DNA from 3 places in the Streptomyces sp. GbtcB6 genome. Region 3 is predicted to be linked to each of the others. Evidence: riboswitches for the same ligand, from Rfam matches in the RefSeq annotation. Region 3 holds a riboswitch; each other region holds the start of a gene.

Region 1 (5,421 bases), on a different contig from region 3:
CGGCGCCCGATCCAGGGCACCAGGTACTCACGGGCCCAGTGCACGTCGTCGCGGCGGACCTCCAGGGTGCCGCGGGGCGGCAGCGGCGGCCACGGCTGGTCCGGGTCGGCCGGTACCTCGACGCCGAGCATCTGGCCGGCGCGCAGCGCCACGCGCGTGTGGCCCTCGGGCGAGAGGTGCAGACGGTCGCCGTCCCAGGCCCGGCGGTCCTGCACGGTCTTCAGGGACCACAGGTCCAGGACCGGGCAGCCGTACCGGTCGGCGATGGCCCGGACGTGCCCGTTGTATGTGGCGATCTTGCCGCGCAGATGCTTGAGGACGGGTACGCCCCTGGTGTCGAACCCGGTGGTCACCAGCACCGTGCCGATGGCCTCGGTCAGCTGGGCCACGGCCCGCTCGAACCGCTCGGCCACCTCGTCGGGGTCGGTGCCGGGGCGGATGATGTCGTTGCCGCCCGCGCAGAAGGAGACCAGATCCGGGGCGAGTGCCAGGGCCTGCGGCACCTGGTCCGCCACGATCTGGTCGAGCAGTTTCCCGCGCACGGCGAGGTTGGTGTACTCGAAGTCGCCCTCGGGCCGTCGGTCCGACAGCAGTACCGCGAACCGGTCGGCCCAGCCGACGAACGCCCCGTCGGGGCCGGGGTCGCCGACGCCCTCGGTGAAGCTGTCCCCCACCGCCGCGTACGACCCGATCACTGATGCATTGTCACTCTTCGAATCGTCTCCCACATCGGACCATGATTCACCTTCGACTGTGACCTACGCGACCGTAATTAAGGGTTGACGCTCGGTGAGATAAGACACTTTTAAATACTTTGCCAAGCCTGGAATAAGGCTCTGATCAGCGGCGTTTACGTGTCGATCGCCAGACGCTGAAGTCGCTGACCCGGATGTGGCTCCAGGTGGTCCGGAACGCGAAGTGCCCGCTCGCATAAGGCTCCGGGTCGGTGTAGTCGAACACCAGCCGGCCGTTGTTCCACCATCGCACGGTCGGACCGTCGGAGACGATCCGGACGCGATTGGGCCGGTTCGCGACGAGCAGCGGCTCGGTGTAGTCGTAGATCAACGGGCGCACGCCGGGCTCTCCGACGTAACGGCGCAGCCTGGTCGTCGTGTTGTAGTTCGCGCCGTAGCCCGCGTAGTACGTCGTGAGGTAGTCGTACTCGGCGAGCGCGCCGCCGCGCGGGGTGGCGAACAGGTCGTCCGGGGAGCGGACGTCGGTGGCGTTCCAGAAGTTGTTGAGGTCCGAGACACGGTCGTTGGCACCGCCCGCCGACACCGGTGTGGCGGTGTACTCCAGGACGTACGGCCCGTCGAGCCGCCGTCGGAACCATACGGTCGCACCGGCGGGCACGTCGACGTCCAGGGTCCCGTCCGCCGCGGTGACCGTGCCGCCCTGCTCCAGTTCCACGAACCACTGACCGAGGCCGTGGCGGAAGTCGTCGCGGGCGAGCAGCCGGCGCTGCCGGGGTACGGCGGTCGCGGGCGCGGCGGAGGCCAGGGCCGTGAGGGCGGCTCCGGCGGCCAGGGCTCCGAAGGCTCGGCGGGTGGTCGTCATGCGGCGGTTTCCTTCCGGCGGGGCGGCAGTGGCGGGAATCGCTGACAGAAAGCGCTTGCATCAACGGGGGTTCACTGTGCCGCCGTCCGCCGCCCGTGTCGATGCCCTGAGCACCCCCGCCACGAGAAGGAAACACGGAAGGCCGGACCCGGGGATCGGGGGTCCGGCCTTCTGAGTGCGTGTCAGACCAGTGCGGGCGCCGGGTCAGCCGACGGCGAGGCCCTTCGAGCGGAGGTAGGCGACCGGGTCCACGTCCGAGCCGTAGTCGGGGGTGGTCCGGATCTCGAAGTGGAGGTGCGGGCCGGTGACGTTGCCGGTGGCGCCGGAGAGGCCGATCTGCTGGCCCGCGGTCACGGTCTGGCCGACCGAGACGGAGAGGGCGGAGAGGTGGCCGTACTGCGCGTAGTAGCCGTCGGCGAGCCGGATGACGACCTGGTTGCCGTAGGCGCCGCCCCAGCCTGCCGTGACGACCGTGCCCGCGCCGACGGCCTTGACCGGGGTGCCGGTCGGGACGACGAAGTCGACGCCCGTGTGGTAGCCGCTGGACCACATACCGCCGGCGACGTGGTAGCCGGTGCCGACGGTGGCACCGGTGACCGGAAGGGTGAAGCCGGACGCGGTCGCCGCCGAGCCGGCCGAACCGTCCGAGGAAGCGGCCGGGGACGAGGTGGACGACTGCGGGTTCGACGGCGTCCCGGAACGGGAGCCGGAGTCCGCGCCGTCCGTCGTCGCGGCGTGACGGCCGCCGAGCGTGAGCCTGAGGCCGGGGTGGATCAGCGAGGGGTTGTCGCCGACGGCCTCCCGGTTGTCGGCGTAGAGCCGGTGCCAGCCGCCGCGGACGCTGTGCTCGCGGGCGATCTTCGAGAGATAGTCGCCGGGCACCACGGTGTAGACGCGGTGCGCGGAATGCGTGGCGGAATTCCTCGCGGCCGCCTTGTTCACCGCGGTCTTCTCGACCTTCGGAAGCGACTGCGTGGCCTTTTCGGAAACGGACTGCGAGGTGGCAGCGTGGGCGCCGGTGGCCCCCATGAGCGGCAGAGCCAGCGCGGCGCCACCGGTTCCGGCGACGGCCATCGAGCGGGTGAAACGCTGGGACTTGGGGCGGCGGTGCTTACCCTTCGCGGGCATGGCGCATTCCTCTCCGACGCCTGCGAGGTGAGCTGTCGGGTTCGGGCTGGAGCTGCCCGGCCACGCACCGTCGCGCGACTACACCCCTAGCCGTCCCGGGAACCGGAACAGGCGGTCTTACCTGGTGGGTCCCCCGCTCCTGCCGGGCACGGGTGAGTGTGTGTGGGGACTCCGGGCGGCGGCAGGATTCGGCGTTCCGTCCGGAAGTGTGGCGAACGTAAGCGAGTGAGACGCACGCGGACAAGCGGCCGGTTCCGCCTGTCCGAGTTTCACTTGATCCGTTACCGGAAATCCCGGTCACCGTCCGTAAATTCCGGCCTATTCGGTTTTCCAACCTTCTTGCAAAGCACCGGAATTACGTGAACATGACGCGCGACGGACGGTCACGAATATGACGCTCCTCACGCACGTCACGCCACGTCCCCTTATTCCAGAGCGAGTTGTAATGAAGGTGCTAATTCGGGCAGATGCATCAGATCCGACGGAGCCGGATGACCGACGCATCCAGGTCACCCTTCAGTCCGGTGTGCAGTCCGTGGTGCAACAGGACGGCACCCCGATACACTTCGCCCGTTTCGCGGCATTCGTAAGACGCCGTGGGGTCGAGACCCTGCAGCCGCACCGCCGGCGCCGGCTCGCCGTAGCTCTGGGCCTGCAGCCAGGCGAGGACGACGGTCTCGTCGCCGAGCGTGTACTGCACCGCGCTGAGCCCGCCGGTCGGCGGCCGCAGCCGGAACTGGTCGCCGCGCTGCACCAGGGGCCGGATCTCCTTGTAGAGCTCCACCCAACGGCCGGCCTCGGCGAGCTCCTCCTCGGTCCACTGCGAGAGGTCGCCGCCGACACCGAGCGCCCCGGCCATCGAGCTGACGAAACGGAAACGCAGACTGCTGACCCGGCCGTTGAGCTGGTGGTTCGGGCTGTCGGTGACCCAGGCGGACATCACCCGGGCGGGATGGATCTGGCTGAAGCCGTGCTGGATGGCGAGCCGGTCCAGCGGGTCGGTGTTGTCGGAGGTCCACACCTCGTCGGTGCGGCTCATGATGCCGAGGTCGATCCGCCCGCCACCGCCGGAGCAGGACTCGATGGCGACGCCCGGGTGGGCCGCGCGGAGCCGGTCGAGGAGGGCGTACAGCCCGCGGACGTGGTCGACCCACAGGCGCTGCGGGTAGGGCTCGCCGGGCCAGCCCGCATCGGTGAAGCAGCGGTTGAAGTCCCACTTGACGTAGTCGATCGGGGCGCTGGACAGCAGGGTGTCGAGCTGCCCCCAGAGGTACTCCTGGACGTCCTCGCGGGCCAGGTTGAGGACGAGCTGATTGCGCAGTTCCGTCCGCTTTCGCCCCTGCTGGTACTGCACCCAGTCGGGGTGGGCGCGGTACAGGTCGCTGTCCGCGTTCACCATCTCGGGCTCGACCCAGATGCCGAACTGCATGCCGAGGGCGTGCACGTAGTCGGCGAGGGGCTTGAGGCCCTTGGGGAAGCGGTCCGGGTTGGGCGTCCAGTCGCCGAGGCCGGCGCGGTCGCTGGTGCGGGCGCCGAACCAGCCGTCGTCGACCACGAACAGCTCCACGCCGATCGCGGCGGCCCGCCGGGCGAGGGTGGCCTGCTGCTCCTCGGAGATGTCGAAGGTGGTGGCCTCCCAGGAGTTGAACAGCACGGGCCGGTCCCGGTCGGCGTCCGGGATGATGTACGCCCGCTGGTAGGCGTGCCAGGCACGGCTCGCCCCGCCGAAGCCGCCGTCGGTCCACAGGCCCGCGAAGACCGGGCTGGTGTACGACTCCCCCTCGGCCAGCATCAGCAGGCCCGAGTCGTCGTAACCGGCGCCGCCGGTGATCTGCACGCGCGCGTCCGGGAGTTGGGCGACGGCGATCCGCCAGGAGCCGGACCAGCCGAGCGCACAGCCCCAGACCTCGCCGCGCTCCTCGGTGGCGTCGGTGTCGAGGGCGACCCAGGGCAGGTGCTGGTGGCTGGTGTGGCCGCGGCGGCTGCCGATGACCTTCTCGCCGTAGGTGAGCGGGGCGCTGGTGAGGCGGGACTCGGCGGCCCAGCGCCCGTGCAGCTGGGAGAGCCGCCAGCCCTCGCGGTCGGGGAGCGTCCAGGCGGCGGGGTCGGCGCGCAGCAGCTCCACGCGCGCGTGCCCCTCGTTGCCGACGGTCACCCAGCGCTCCACGACGTCGTCGCGCATCCGGTAGTGCAGGGTGATGAGGATCCCGTCGTCCCGGAAGCGCAGCCGCAGCTCGTCGCCGTCCGCGCCGGCCTCCGTCTCGTAGGCCTCGAAGGCCCACTCGGTGCCGCGCCGCTCCTCGGTGCGCACGGACAGGGAGGGGCGGACGAACCGCGGCCCGCCCTCGACGGGGTACTCCTCCCGGCCGTCGAGCGGCGACTCGAAGGCCCAGTAGCCGGGCAGCGCCCGGGTGCTGAGCTCCTCGGCGTCGGCGAGCTGGATTCTGGCGCCCCAGTGCAGGTGGAGCAGTTCGTCGGCCTCCGTGAGATGCAGCGCGTAGCTGCTGCCGGGGCCCGACAGGAGCCAGGTACGACCGTTTTCGGCGATGTCCACCATCGAGAAACCTCAAACCTCACACAGCTGCCAACAGATCCGCTCAAGCACCAACATCATCAAGGTCTGCGGGCTCCGGAAGCAAGGGCAACGGGCCTGCAGGCGATGCCTGTGGACAACTCATTGCCCGTGGAAACCGATGTCGTATGGTCGATCCAGTGCCCGTCGACGAGCAGCGCCGA
Region 2 (5,421 bases), on a different contig from region 3:
GCGATGAACTCGCCGCCGATGGTGGCCGCGAGTCCCACCCTGTCCACAAAGTCGTGGTGCGTGAAGCGGTGGACGTCCTTGGCGGAGAGCCTGGGGTAGGGCGCGAAGAAGCGGTAGTACTTCGACTCGTCCGAGACCTGCTCGTAGAAGCTGACCAGGCGATCGGCGTCATCAACGGTGATGGGCCGGATGCGCGCGGTACCCCCGTCGCGCAGCACCACGTCAGCCTCCCAGTGGGACGGGTACTCATGCCGGTCCTGCGGGTCCGCCGGGGTCTGCATGGGCCCCAGAGTACGGCTCGCGTCCGACAACGGCGCGAGGCAGTCTGTGGAGGACGGAAGTCGGGCCGAGGCCGCGGTCCGACGACACACCCGGAGGGGACTCACGTCCACTCCGGGCATGCTTCACGATATGGGAAACTGGTCTAGACAACCCTGAACACCGAAGGGCAGCATCACATGGCTGAGCGCCGCGTCAACGTCGGCTGGGCCGAGGGCCTCCACGCCCGCCCCGCTTCCATCTTCGTCCGAGCCGCCACGGCCGCAGGCGTCCCGATGACGATCGCCAAGGCCGGGGGCAACCCCGTCAACGCGGCCTCCATGCTGGCTGTCCTGGGCCTGGGCGCCCAGGGCGGCGAGGAGATCGTCCTCGCCTCCGAGGCCGAGGGCGCGGACGCTGCCCTCGACCGCCTGGCCAAGCTGGTCGCCGAGGGTCTCGAGGAGCTCCCCGAGACCGTCTGAGCGCCCGGCGCCCGCACGTCCGGGGCCGCGCCACTCCCACGGGGGGTCGGCGCGGCCCCGCCGTTTCCCCCGCCGCCCCACCCGGGGGCCGCACCCGACCCGGGGCCCGTACCCGACCGGGCCACCCGTCATGTGCCGCAATTCCGTGACAGCCGCACATGACTTCACGACCGGGCCGCACACGGTTTTACGACGGCCCCGTCCGGGAGTTTGCGAAGGCCCCGGCGCCCGGCTTTACCGCGGGCACACGAAAGAAGCGCGACCGTGAATTCCCGGCGCGCGTGAATTCGGGCAGCGAAAACAGACCCCGCCGAATAACATCTCTTTGTATACGGTGCGCGTGTTAATGCCGCAGGCCCGACATGTTTACGGGGTGTTGCGAAGTCCTCACACCGTTCGCCCGTTCCGTGCTGCCGGAAAAGCGCAGCCGGTGGGAGACCATCGAGCGCTCGGTGTGCAGCGCCGTGACCGCCCGGGCCCGCTCGCCGTCGCCGCGCGCCACCGCGTCCACGATGGCGCCGTGCTCCGTCCAGGACTCCACGGGGTTGGCGGGCGTCTCCACGGTGTACATCCAGGCGATCTTGTGCCGGAGCTGGGTGAGCGTGGAGGTCAGGGCATGGCTGCCGGAGGCCTGGGCGAGCGTCTCGTGGAACCAGCCGCCCAGGGAGCGCAGGTCTTCACTGTTTCCCCGCCTGGCCCGCTCCTGCCCCAGCCGGACCAGTCCGCGCAGCACCTTGAGGTGCGCCTCGGTGCGGCGCTGGGCGGCCCGGGAGGCGCCGAGCGGCTCCAGGAGCATGCGCATCTCCAGCAGGTCGGCGGCCTCCTGCTCGGTCGGTTCGGCGACGCACGCGCCCGCGTGCCGGCGCGTCACGACGAAGCCCTCCGCCTCCAGGGTGCGCAGGGCCTCACGGACGGGGACGCGCGAGACCCCGTAGCGGCGGGCCAGGAGTTCCTCGGTGAGCCGGCTGCCGCGCTCGTAGACACCCGCGACGATGTCGTCCCGGATCGCTGTGCATACCGAGTGCGCCGGAATACGCATGACCGACCTCCGCCTTAATCCCCGTGAAACGCCGCCGAGTGGCGTCCGTTCCGTGACTCTATTGCAATGAGCCGGAATTTCCGACGGAGGGCCGGAATCCAGGGATATATTTTGGACACCAGGTGCACGAAAACGACGAAAGCCCCGGCACGGGGGCCGGGGCTCCGGAAGATCTCACGGGTTGTTGTCGCCGCTTGGTCGTCGGTGCGGGTGCGTGGGGGTTGCTCGCGCAGTTCCCCGCGCCCCTTTCAGGGGCGTCACGCGCAGCGCCCCTTCAGGGGCGCGGGGAACTGCGCGACCAGCCACGACGCACCCGCGCCCGGCGCACGCATCGCAACCCCCACGTCGGTCTCGGCGCGGGCCCGCGTCCAGCTCGCGTCAGACGTTCACGCCGTGCTTGCGGAGGTAGGCGACCGGATCGACGTCGGAGCCGTAGTCCGGGGTGGTGCGGGCCTCGAAGTGGAGGTGGGGGCCGGTGGTGTTGCCGGTCGAGCCCGAGAGGCCGATCTGCTGGCCCGGGGTGACCTTCTGGCCCACCGAGACGCCGATGGACGAGAGGTGGCCGTACTGGGTGTACATGCCGTCGGCCATCTTGATGACGATCTCGTTGCCGTACGCCCCGCCCCAGCCGGTGGAGACGACCGTGCCGGTGCCGACCGCGTGCACGACCGTGCCGCCGGCGGCATGGAAGTCGATGCCGGTGTGGGCACCGGAGGACCACAGGGAGCCGCCGGTCTTGTAGCCGGTGGAGACGTAGGAGTCGCTGATCGGCGCGACGAAGGTGTTCAGGCGCTTGCGCTCGGCCTCGCGGGCGGCGCGCGCCTTGGCCGCGCGCTCCTTCTTGGCCTGCTCCGCGGCCTTCTTGCGGGCGGCCTCCTCGGCCGCCTTGCGCTCGGCGACGGCCTTCTGCACGGCGGCCTGGGCGTCGATCTGCTCGGCGACGGAGTCACTGATCGTGATGACCGGGGTGAGGCCGGTCTGCTCGACGGAGTTCTCGGCGGCGAGCGCCGGGGCGGCCGAGACGGTGCCGACGACACCCGTGGTGGTGAGGGCCGCGATACCGGCGGCCTGCGCGGTGGTGCGCTTCACCCGGCCGGGACGACGGTGCTTCCCGGAGGCGCACATGAACGCCATGTAGAGGCTGGTCCTTTCCTTCCCTCTCGCCTACCGGGTTAGCTGACGGGTTCGGAGCAGGAAGGTCTCCTACGAGCCCCCTCGCGACACGCGCGGGCGCCCGATTCACCCCAGGGACTACATGGGTCCCCGGCTCCCCTGGCTCGCGCCGTACGGGGACTCGGCGATGGCTGTCCGGTGCCGCGGATGCGGCGCACTGCCTGACGGACAGCCCGGAAGAACCTACGAGGCCGCTCTTCCCCCGCCCAAACGGAACGCGGTTTTTGTAGCGCATCCCACAGGGCAGACAGGCAACCTCCACCTCAATTCGGACATGCGAGAGCCCTGATGACCCGACGGTCACCAGGGCTCTTCATCCGCGTGTGCCCTAATCCGCGGCGACGACCGTGACTTCGCCGATGCCGAGGGCCTCGACGGGCTCCTTGATCTGCGCCGCGTCCCCGACGAGGACGGTCACCAGGCGGTCCACCGGGAAGGCGTTCACGACCGCCGCGGTGGCCTCCACGGTGCCGGTGGCGGCCAGTTGCCGGTACAGCGTCGCCTGGAAGTCGTCGGGCAGGTACTGCTCGACCTGGTCGGCCAGGGTGCCCGCGACGGCCGCCGCCGTCTCGTACTTGAGCGGCGCCACCCCGACGAGGTTCTGCACGGCCACGTCGCGCTCGGTGTCCGTGAGGCCGTCGGCGGCGAGCGTACGCAGCACCGTCCACAGGTCCTGGAGGGCCGGGCCGGTGTTCGGGGTGTCCACGGAGCCGCTGATGGCGAGCATCGAGACACCGGTGCCGTCGGGGGCGGACCGCAGGACCTGCCCGAACGAGCGGACGCCGTAGGTGTAGCCCTTCTCCTCGCGCAGGACGCGGTCCAGGCGGGAAGTGAGGGTGCCGCCCAGGCAGTAGGTGCCGAGCACCTGGGCGGGCCACACGCGGTCGTGCCGGTCGGAGCCGACGCGGCCGATGAGCAACTGGGTCTGGACGGCGCCGGGGCGGTCCACGATGACGACCCGTCCGGTGTCGTCGGCGGTCACGGACGGGACCGGGCGGGGCTGCCCGGTGGCGGCGCGCCAGGCGCCCAGGGTCTCGCCGAGCAGCTCGTCCAGGTCGATGCCGGTCAGGTCGCCGACGACGACCGCGGTGGCCGTGGCGGGGCGGACGTGCCGGTCGAAGAAGGCACGTACGGCGGCCGCGTCGATCTTCTCGACGGTGTCCTCGGTGCCCTGCCGCGGGCGGGACATCCGCGCGGTGGCCGGGAACAGCTGCTTGTAGAGCTCCTTGGCGGCCCGGCGGCTGGGGTTGGCCAGCTCGTGCGGGATCTCGTCGAGGCGGTTGCGGACCAGCCGCTCGACCTCGCTCTCGGCGAAGGCGGGCGCCCTGAGGGCGTCGGAGAGCAGCCCGAGACCCTTGGCGAGCCGTGAGGCGGGGACCTCCAGGCTGATGCGGACGCCGGGGTGGTCGGCGTGCGCGTCGAGGGTGGCGCCGGCCCGCTCCAGTTCGGCGGCGTACTCCTCGGCGGAGTGCTTGTCGGTGCCCTCGGAGAAGGCGCGCGCCATGATGGTGGCGACGCCGTCCAGCCCGGCCGGCTCGGCGTCCAGGGGTGCGTCCAGGAGCACCTCGACGGCGACGACCTGCTGGCCCGGGCGGTGGCAGCGCAGCACGGTCAGACCGTTGTCCAGGGTGCCGCGCTCCGGGGCCGGGAAGGCCCAGGGCTTGGCCTCGCCCGGCTGCGGCTGAGGGTGGAAGTCCATGGTGGCGAGCTCGGTCACTTGGCCGTCTCCTCGTTCTCGTTGCCGGCCTCTACGGTGGCTTCCTGCTCCGGGTCCTCGCCGCGCCCCGCCTCCTGGGTGTGCTCCGCGGACTCCGCGGACAGCGGCTCGTAGACGAGCACCGCGCGGTTGTCGGGACGCAGCCGGGCCTTGGCGACCTCCTGGACCTCCTCGGGGGTGACCTGGAGGACCCGCTGGACGGCGGTCAGGGCGAGCTGCGGGTCGCCGAACAGGACGGCGAAGCGGCACAGTTCGTCCGCGCGGCCCGAGACGGTGCCGAGCCGGTCCAGCCACTCGCGCTCCAACTGGGCCTGGGCGCGCTCCATCTCCTCGGGCGTCGGGCCCTCCTCGGCGAACCGGGCGAGCTCCTCGTCGATGGCGGCCTCGATGACCGGCACCTCGACGTCACCGGAGGTCTTCACGTCCAGCCAGCCCAGGGAGGGCGCCCCGGCGAGCCGCAGCAGACCGAAGCCGGCGGCGACGGCCGTACGGTCGCGCCGTACCAGGCGGTTGTAGAGGCGGGAGGACTCGCCGCCGCCGAGGACGGTGAGCGCCAGGTCGGCCGCGTCGGACACGCGCGTGCCGTCCTCCGGGAGCCGGTAGGCGGCCATCAGCGCCCGCGCGGGGACCTCCTCCACGACGACCTCGCGCAACTGCTCGCCCATGACGTCGGGCAGCGAGCCGTCGCGCGGGGCGGGCTTGCCGTCGTGCGCCGGGATGGAACCGAAGTACTTCTCGACCCAGGCGAGGGT
Region 3 (5,421 bases):
TGGCAGCGGCGCTGGGTGCGGTACGGGGCGCTGGGCACGCTGCTCGCCCTCTCCGGCCTGGTGATCCTCGCGCTGGTGCGGGAGCAGACGGGGACGGAGGGCTTTCTCGTCGGGCTCGGGCTCGCCGTCCTGCCCGTGCCGCTGCTCATAGGCGCGTTCCGGTGGCTCGACCGGGTACAGCCCGGCCCCTGGCGGAACGTGCTGTTCGCCTTCGCCTGGGGCGCCTGCGCGGCCGCGCTGATAGCCATCGTCGCCAACAGTTTCGCGACGAGATGGATAGCGACGGCGACCGCGGATCCGAGCAGCGCCGACCGGCTCGGGGCGACCGTGATAGCGCCGGTCGTCGAGGAGTCGGCGAAGGCGGCGGCCGTGCTCCTCGTCTTCCTCTTCCGCAGACGGGACTTCACCGGGATCGTCGACGGGGTGGTGATAGCCGGGGTCACCGCCACCGGGTTCGCGTTCACCGAGAACATCCTCTACCTCGGTACGGCCTTCGGGACCGACCAGCTGACCGGGGACAGCGGGATCGCCTCCGTCACCGCCGCGACGTTCTTCGTGCGCATCGTGATGTCCCCGTTCGCGCATCCGCTCTTCACCGTCCTCACCGGCATCGGTTTCGGCATCGCCGCGCTCTCCGGGGAACGGCAGCGGGCGCGGCGGGTGCTGGTGCCGCTCGCCGGGCTGCTGCTCGCGATGAGCATGCACGCGTTCTGGAACGGGTCCTCGACGTTCGGGCAGTACGGGTTCTTCGCCGTGTACGGCATGTTCATGGTGCCGGCGTTCGGGCTGCTGGCCTGGCTGGCGATCTGGACGCGGCAGCGGGAGCTGCGGAGCGTGCGGGAGGAGCTGCCGGCGTACGTCTACGCGGGGTGGCTGGGGGCGGCCGAGCCGTTCGTGCTCGGGTCGATGCGGGCGCGGCAGATGGCCAGGGAGTACGCCGCGTACCACTTCGGGAAGGCGGCGGGGAGGGCGGTCGCCGAGTACGAGGGGTACGCGACGACGCTCGCGCTGCTGCGGCGCCGGGGGCAGCAGGGGCGGGCGGGGGCCGACTTCGTGGTGCGGGAGCGGGAGCTGCTGACCGAGTTGTGGAGCCGGCGGGAGCTGGTGCGGCCGGCCCTGGAGTACGCGGCACGGACGGCTGCGCCGGGCGGCTGGCCGGGGTACGGCGGCTACGCACCGCCGGCCTATGGGGCGCCGGGGTGGTACGGGGCGGCGGTGCCGTATCCGTCCTACAACCCGTACCGGAGCTAGCCCTTCGGGGTTGCGGAGGATTCGGCACCGCCGGGATGCGCCGTGGGGCAGAGCACCGTTGCGGCGGACACGAATGCGAGCAGCGGAGAAGGGAAAACGAGGGAAGCGAAGGCCGTCGGACAAGGGCCGTCAGGCGGGGCACGGCAGGCGGGCCGCCAGACGGGCCGCCAGACGGAGCACCGTCAGACGGGCCGCCAGACGGGCCGCCAGACAGAGCACCGGCAGACGGGCCGTCAGGCGGAGGCCGTCAGGCGGGCCGTCAGGCGGAGGTGGTCGTCAGTCGTGCCAGTTCCTGGTCTGTCAGGTTCAGGTCCGCCACGCCCAGCAGTGCCGGGAGCTGTTCCACCGTGCGGGCCGAGGCGATCGGGGCCGCGACGGTGGGCTGGGCTGCCAGCCAGGCCAGGGCGACCGTGGGGATCGGGGCGTCGTGGGCCGCGGCGATCTCGTCCAGGGCGGTGAGGACCTGCCGGCCGCGCTCGGACTCCAGGTACTGGGCGGCCCGGCCCGCTCGCGCGCTGTCGACCGTCGTACCGGGGCGGTACTTGCCGGTGAGGAAGCCGGCGGCCAGGGCGAAGTAGGGGACGGCCGCGAGGCCGGTGCGGGAGGCCAGGTCCTGGAGGGGGCCCTCGTAGGTGTCGCGGGAGACCAGGTTGTAGTGGGGCTGGAGGGCGACGTACCGGGCGAAGCCCTCGCGGTCGGAGAAGTCCAGGGACTCCTGGAGGCGCTCAGCGGTGATGTTGGACGCGGCGATGTGCCGGACCTTGCCCGCCCGCACCAGCTCGTCCAGCGCGCCGATGATCTCCTCGACCGGGATCTCGGGCTGGTCGAAGTGCGTGTAGTAGAGGTCGATGTGGTCGGTGTCCAGACGGCGCAGGGACGCGTCGGCGGCGGCCTTGATGTTGGCGGCGGACAGGCCGAGGTACTCGGGGTGCTGGCTGACCTTCGTCGCGATGACGACGTCGTCGCGGTTGCCGCGCGCCTTGACCCACTTGCCGATGATCGTCTCGGACTCGCCGCCCTTGTTGCCCTCGATCCACGCCGTGTACGAGTCGGCGGTGTCGACGAAGTTTCCGCCCGCGGCGGCGTAGGCGTCGAGGACGGCGAAGGAGGTGGCCTCGTCGGCGGTCCAGCCGAAGACGTTGCCGCCGAGGGCGAGCGGGAAGACCTCCAGGTCGGAGGCGCCGAGCTTACGGAGGGAGGGGGAAGCGGAAGAAGCACTCATGTCTCACTTCAACACGCGTCGCCGGGCGCCCCATCTCGGCGCAACACGAAGTTCTTGTAAAGGCGCACGGTACGAGGCGCGCCGCCGGCCCGGGGCGGGGCGCACCGAAGGCCCTGACGTCGGGGGTTGCCGTCAGGGCCGCCGGAGACCGGTCGGTGGGGTCCGGGTCAGGGGTTGAGGCCCTTGCCGCGCAGCCAGGTCATCGGGTCGATGGCGGTGGCCTGGCCGTTCGGGTGGACCTCCAGGTGGAGGTGCGGGCCGGTGACGTTGCCGGTGGCGCCCACGCGGCCGATGACGTCGCCGGTGGAGACCTTCTGGCCGACCTTGACGCCGATCGAGGACTGGTGGCAGAACCACAGCTCGGTGCCGTCGTCGAGGGTGATGATCGTGCGGTAGCCGTAGGAGCCGGCCCAGCCCGCCTCGGTGACCGTGCCGCTGTGCACGGCCTTGATCAGCGTGCCGGTGGGCGCGGCGAAGTCGAGGCCGGTGTGGTAGCCGGAGGCCCACATGGAGCCGGCCTGGCCGAAGGTACCGGTGATCGTGTACGACACGACGGGCAGCGTGTACTGCTTGGCCAGCTCGGCGAGCCGGGCCTGCTCGGCCTTCTGCTTCGCGGAGGCCTCGGCCTTCTCCTTGGCGTCGGCGGCCTTGGCGGCGGCCGCCTGCTCCGCCTTGGCCTCGGCGTCGGCGGCCGCCTTGTCGGCGGCGGCGACGGCCTTGGCGCTGGCCTTGGTGTCGAGCTGGTTCTGCTGCTGCGCGGCCTGGGCGATGATCCGGCTGCGCAGCGTCTCACCGGCGCCGGACGAGGAGGAGTCCGCGTCGGTGGCGGTCGTCGTGGTGACGCTGCTGAGGGCGGTCTGGGTGGCCTGGTGGCCGCCGTCCTCGCCGAGCAGGGAGCCGACGGAGGTCGGCAGGTCGGGCAGCGAGATGGAGACCGGCGGCTTGCCGGTGTTGGCGCTGGCCATGCCGCCCGCGCCGACGGCGGCGATGACGCCGACGCCGAGAACCGTGGAGCTGCGGGCGAGCCCGCCGCCGCGCTGCTTGGCGACCCGGTGCCGGCCGCGCGCCGAGGCGAGGGACTCCTCGGTGGGGTTCCACTCCTCGAAGGGGCCCTCGTCGGTGCGGTAGCTGCCGTAGCCGAAGGTGTCGGGTTGACGCTGGCTGGGCACGAACGGGGCTGTCGGAGCAGGCCGGTTGGACGCCACGCGGGCGTACTCCTTTCCTTCCGTCGCCTACCGGGTTAGCTGACGGGTTCGGAGCGGGAAGGTCTCCTACGCGCGTATACCGGCCGTTTCCTACCCGGCGGTAGCCGTGCGATTCACCCCAAGGTGGTGGTTCCCCGGTTCCCTTGCGGGATTCGGCGCGTGCGCACGGAGCCATCTCGGGTGACGGCTGGGACGACCGCGCTGCGTTATCGAACGTTAATAGACCCAGCTATCAGATTCCAAGCCGTTCGTCTTGATCATTAAGCTTTCAAAGCTTGGACTTAACTGCCACTATCGGTCAAAAAAGGTCGAGTTGGCTGTGCTCGCTGCTCAGCTCAGGAGTCACACAGGTTTTGATGGTGACTCAGTTGTGATGCGGAGGGCGGCCGTCCGAACACGATGTGTGACATAGCACAGGGCAGGCGGCTCAGGGCCGTCGTACGGCGAGCAGCGCCATGTCGTCCGTCATGCCGCCGCCCGTGTGCCGGCGCACCTCGGCCGCGAGCCGGGCCAGCAGCGCGCCGGGGGCGGTGACGGTACGACCGGTCAGCCGCCGCTCGGGGTCGTAGAACCGGCCGTGCGCGTCCCGGGCCTCGGAGAGGCCGTCGGTGTGCAGCAGCAGCGTGGCCCCGCTCGGGAACGCGTGCTCGGCCGCCCGGTCGGGCCACGCCCCCAGCTCGCCCATCCCGAGCGGCAGCGCGGACTCCGGCGCCCGCACCGGGCACACCTCGCCGTCGCCGTGCAGCAGCAGGGGCGGCGGATGACCGCGGTTGACGACCCGGAGCGTGCCGTCGCCGTGCGGGAGTTCGGCGAGTACGGCGGTGGTGAACCCCTCGTGGGCGTCGATGCCGCCGCGCCGGACGCCCTCGCGCGCCAGCGCCCGCTCCAGCCGCGCGGCCACCGCCTCCAGCGTGGCCTCCTGCTCGGCGGCCTCCCGGAACGCGCCGATCACCACGGCGACGGCGGCGACCGCGCCCATGCCCTTGCCGCGGACGTCGCCGACGACCAGCCGCACGCCGTACGGGGTGTCCTGGACGGCGTACAGGTCGCCGCCGATGAAGGTGCCCTCCTGGGCCGCCTCGTAGCGGGCGGCGATCTCGAAGCCGCCGATCCGCTCGGCCGGCTCCGGCAGGACGGCCCGCTGGGCGGCCTCGGCGACCTCACGGGCCGAGGCGAGGCGCTGGTCGCCGATGCGGACGATCCGGTTGATGCCGGCGGCGAGGACGGCGACGGTGACCACGGTGACGACCTCGGTCACGGCGTCGGCGTCCGGGAGCACGGCGAACCGCGCGTGCACGGCGTAGGTGGCGAGGAGCGCGGCCAGACCCGTGAGGACGGTGGTGCGCAGGGCGGAGAGGGGCGCGGCGATCAGCGGGGCGGCCGTGAAGAAGGGGACCGCGGTGAAGGGCTGGGGGGTGAGGACGTCGTAGCAGACGCCCGCGCCGATCAGCAGCGCGGGCAGGTAGCGGACGAGGGTGCGGGCGGATGCCTGGCCGTGCTGCTCCGCCTCTCCACGGCTCGCCACACGACCCCCCTGATGTCCCACGTGTTCGACGCGTCCGATGTCTTCGATGCCTGTCCGTCCAGGTTTGCCGCTGCGAGCGGGTGGGGCGAATGGGGGTGGGCCGGGCGGATGAGTGCGGACGTGCGTGATGAGGAACACGTGCCTGGATATGACTCAGGGCCGGAATCCTCGAACTTGGATTCCGGCCCTGAGTTTCAGTAGCGGGGACAGGATTTGAA

What was found. A riboswitch is a leader RNA that binds a small molecule or an ion and turns the genes downstream of it on or off. The one in region 3 is predicted to bind cyclic di-AMP.
Region 1: linked by a shared signal. The riboswitch ahead of KVT45_RS30985 (LysM peptidoglycan-binding domain-containing M23 family metallopeptidase) and the one ahead of KVT45_RS10205 (M23 family metallopeptidase) in region 3 are both predicted to bind cyclic di-AMP.
Region 2: linked by a shared signal. The riboswitch ahead of KVT45_RS41555 (M23 family metallopeptidase) and the one ahead of KVT45_RS10205 (M23 family metallopeptidase) in region 3 are both predicted to bind cyclic di-AMP.

Annotation. Positions count from the first base shown of each region.
Region 1 is NZ_JAGXJL010000021.1:35,795-41,215, forward strand. Features, by position in the region: gene KVT45_RS30975 (SGNH/GDSL hydrolase family protein) at 1-695, opposite strand, end outside; gene KVT45_RS30980 (DUF6250 domain-containing protein) at 841-1,557, opposite strand; gene KVT45_RS30985 (LysM peptidoglycan-binding domain-containing M23 family metallopeptidase) at 1,762-2,685, opposite strand; cyclic di-AMP (ydaO/yuaA leader) riboswitch at 2,690-2,850, opposite strand; gene KVT45_RS30990 (alpha-galactosidase) at 3,158-5,242, opposite strand.
Region 2 is NZ_JAGXJL010000040.1:6,576-11,996, reverse strand. Features, by position in the region: gene KVT45_RS41570 (bifunctional GNAT family N-acetyltransferase/acetate--CoA ligase family protein) at 1-281, opposite strand, end outside; gene KVT45_RS41565 (HPr family phosphocarrier protein) at 459-740, shown strand; gene KVT45_RS41560 (GntR family transcriptional regulator) at 1,084-1,779, opposite strand; gene KVT45_RS41555 (M23 family metallopeptidase) at 2,158-2,913, opposite strand; cyclic di-AMP (ydaO/yuaA leader) riboswitch at 2,926-3,089, opposite strand; gene KVT45_RS41550 (pitrilysin family protein) at 3,281-4,669, opposite strand; gene KVT45_RS41545 (pitrilysin family protein) at 4,666-5,421, opposite strand, start outside.
Region 3 is NZ_JAGXJL010000004.1:495,122-500,542, reverse strand. Features, by position in the region: gene KVT45_RS10215 (PrsW family intramembrane metalloprotease) at 1-1,251, shown strand, start outside; gene KVT45_RS10210 (aldo/keto reductase) at 1,511-2,473, opposite strand; gene KVT45_RS10205 (M23 family metallopeptidase) at 2,641-3,678, opposite strand; cyclic di-AMP (ydaO/yuaA leader) riboswitch at 3,686-3,846, opposite strand; gene KVT45_RS10200 (PP2C family protein-serine/threonine phosphatase) at 4,106-5,203, opposite strand; tRNA gene KVT45_RS10195 (tRNA-Met) at 5,402-5,421, opposite strand, start outside.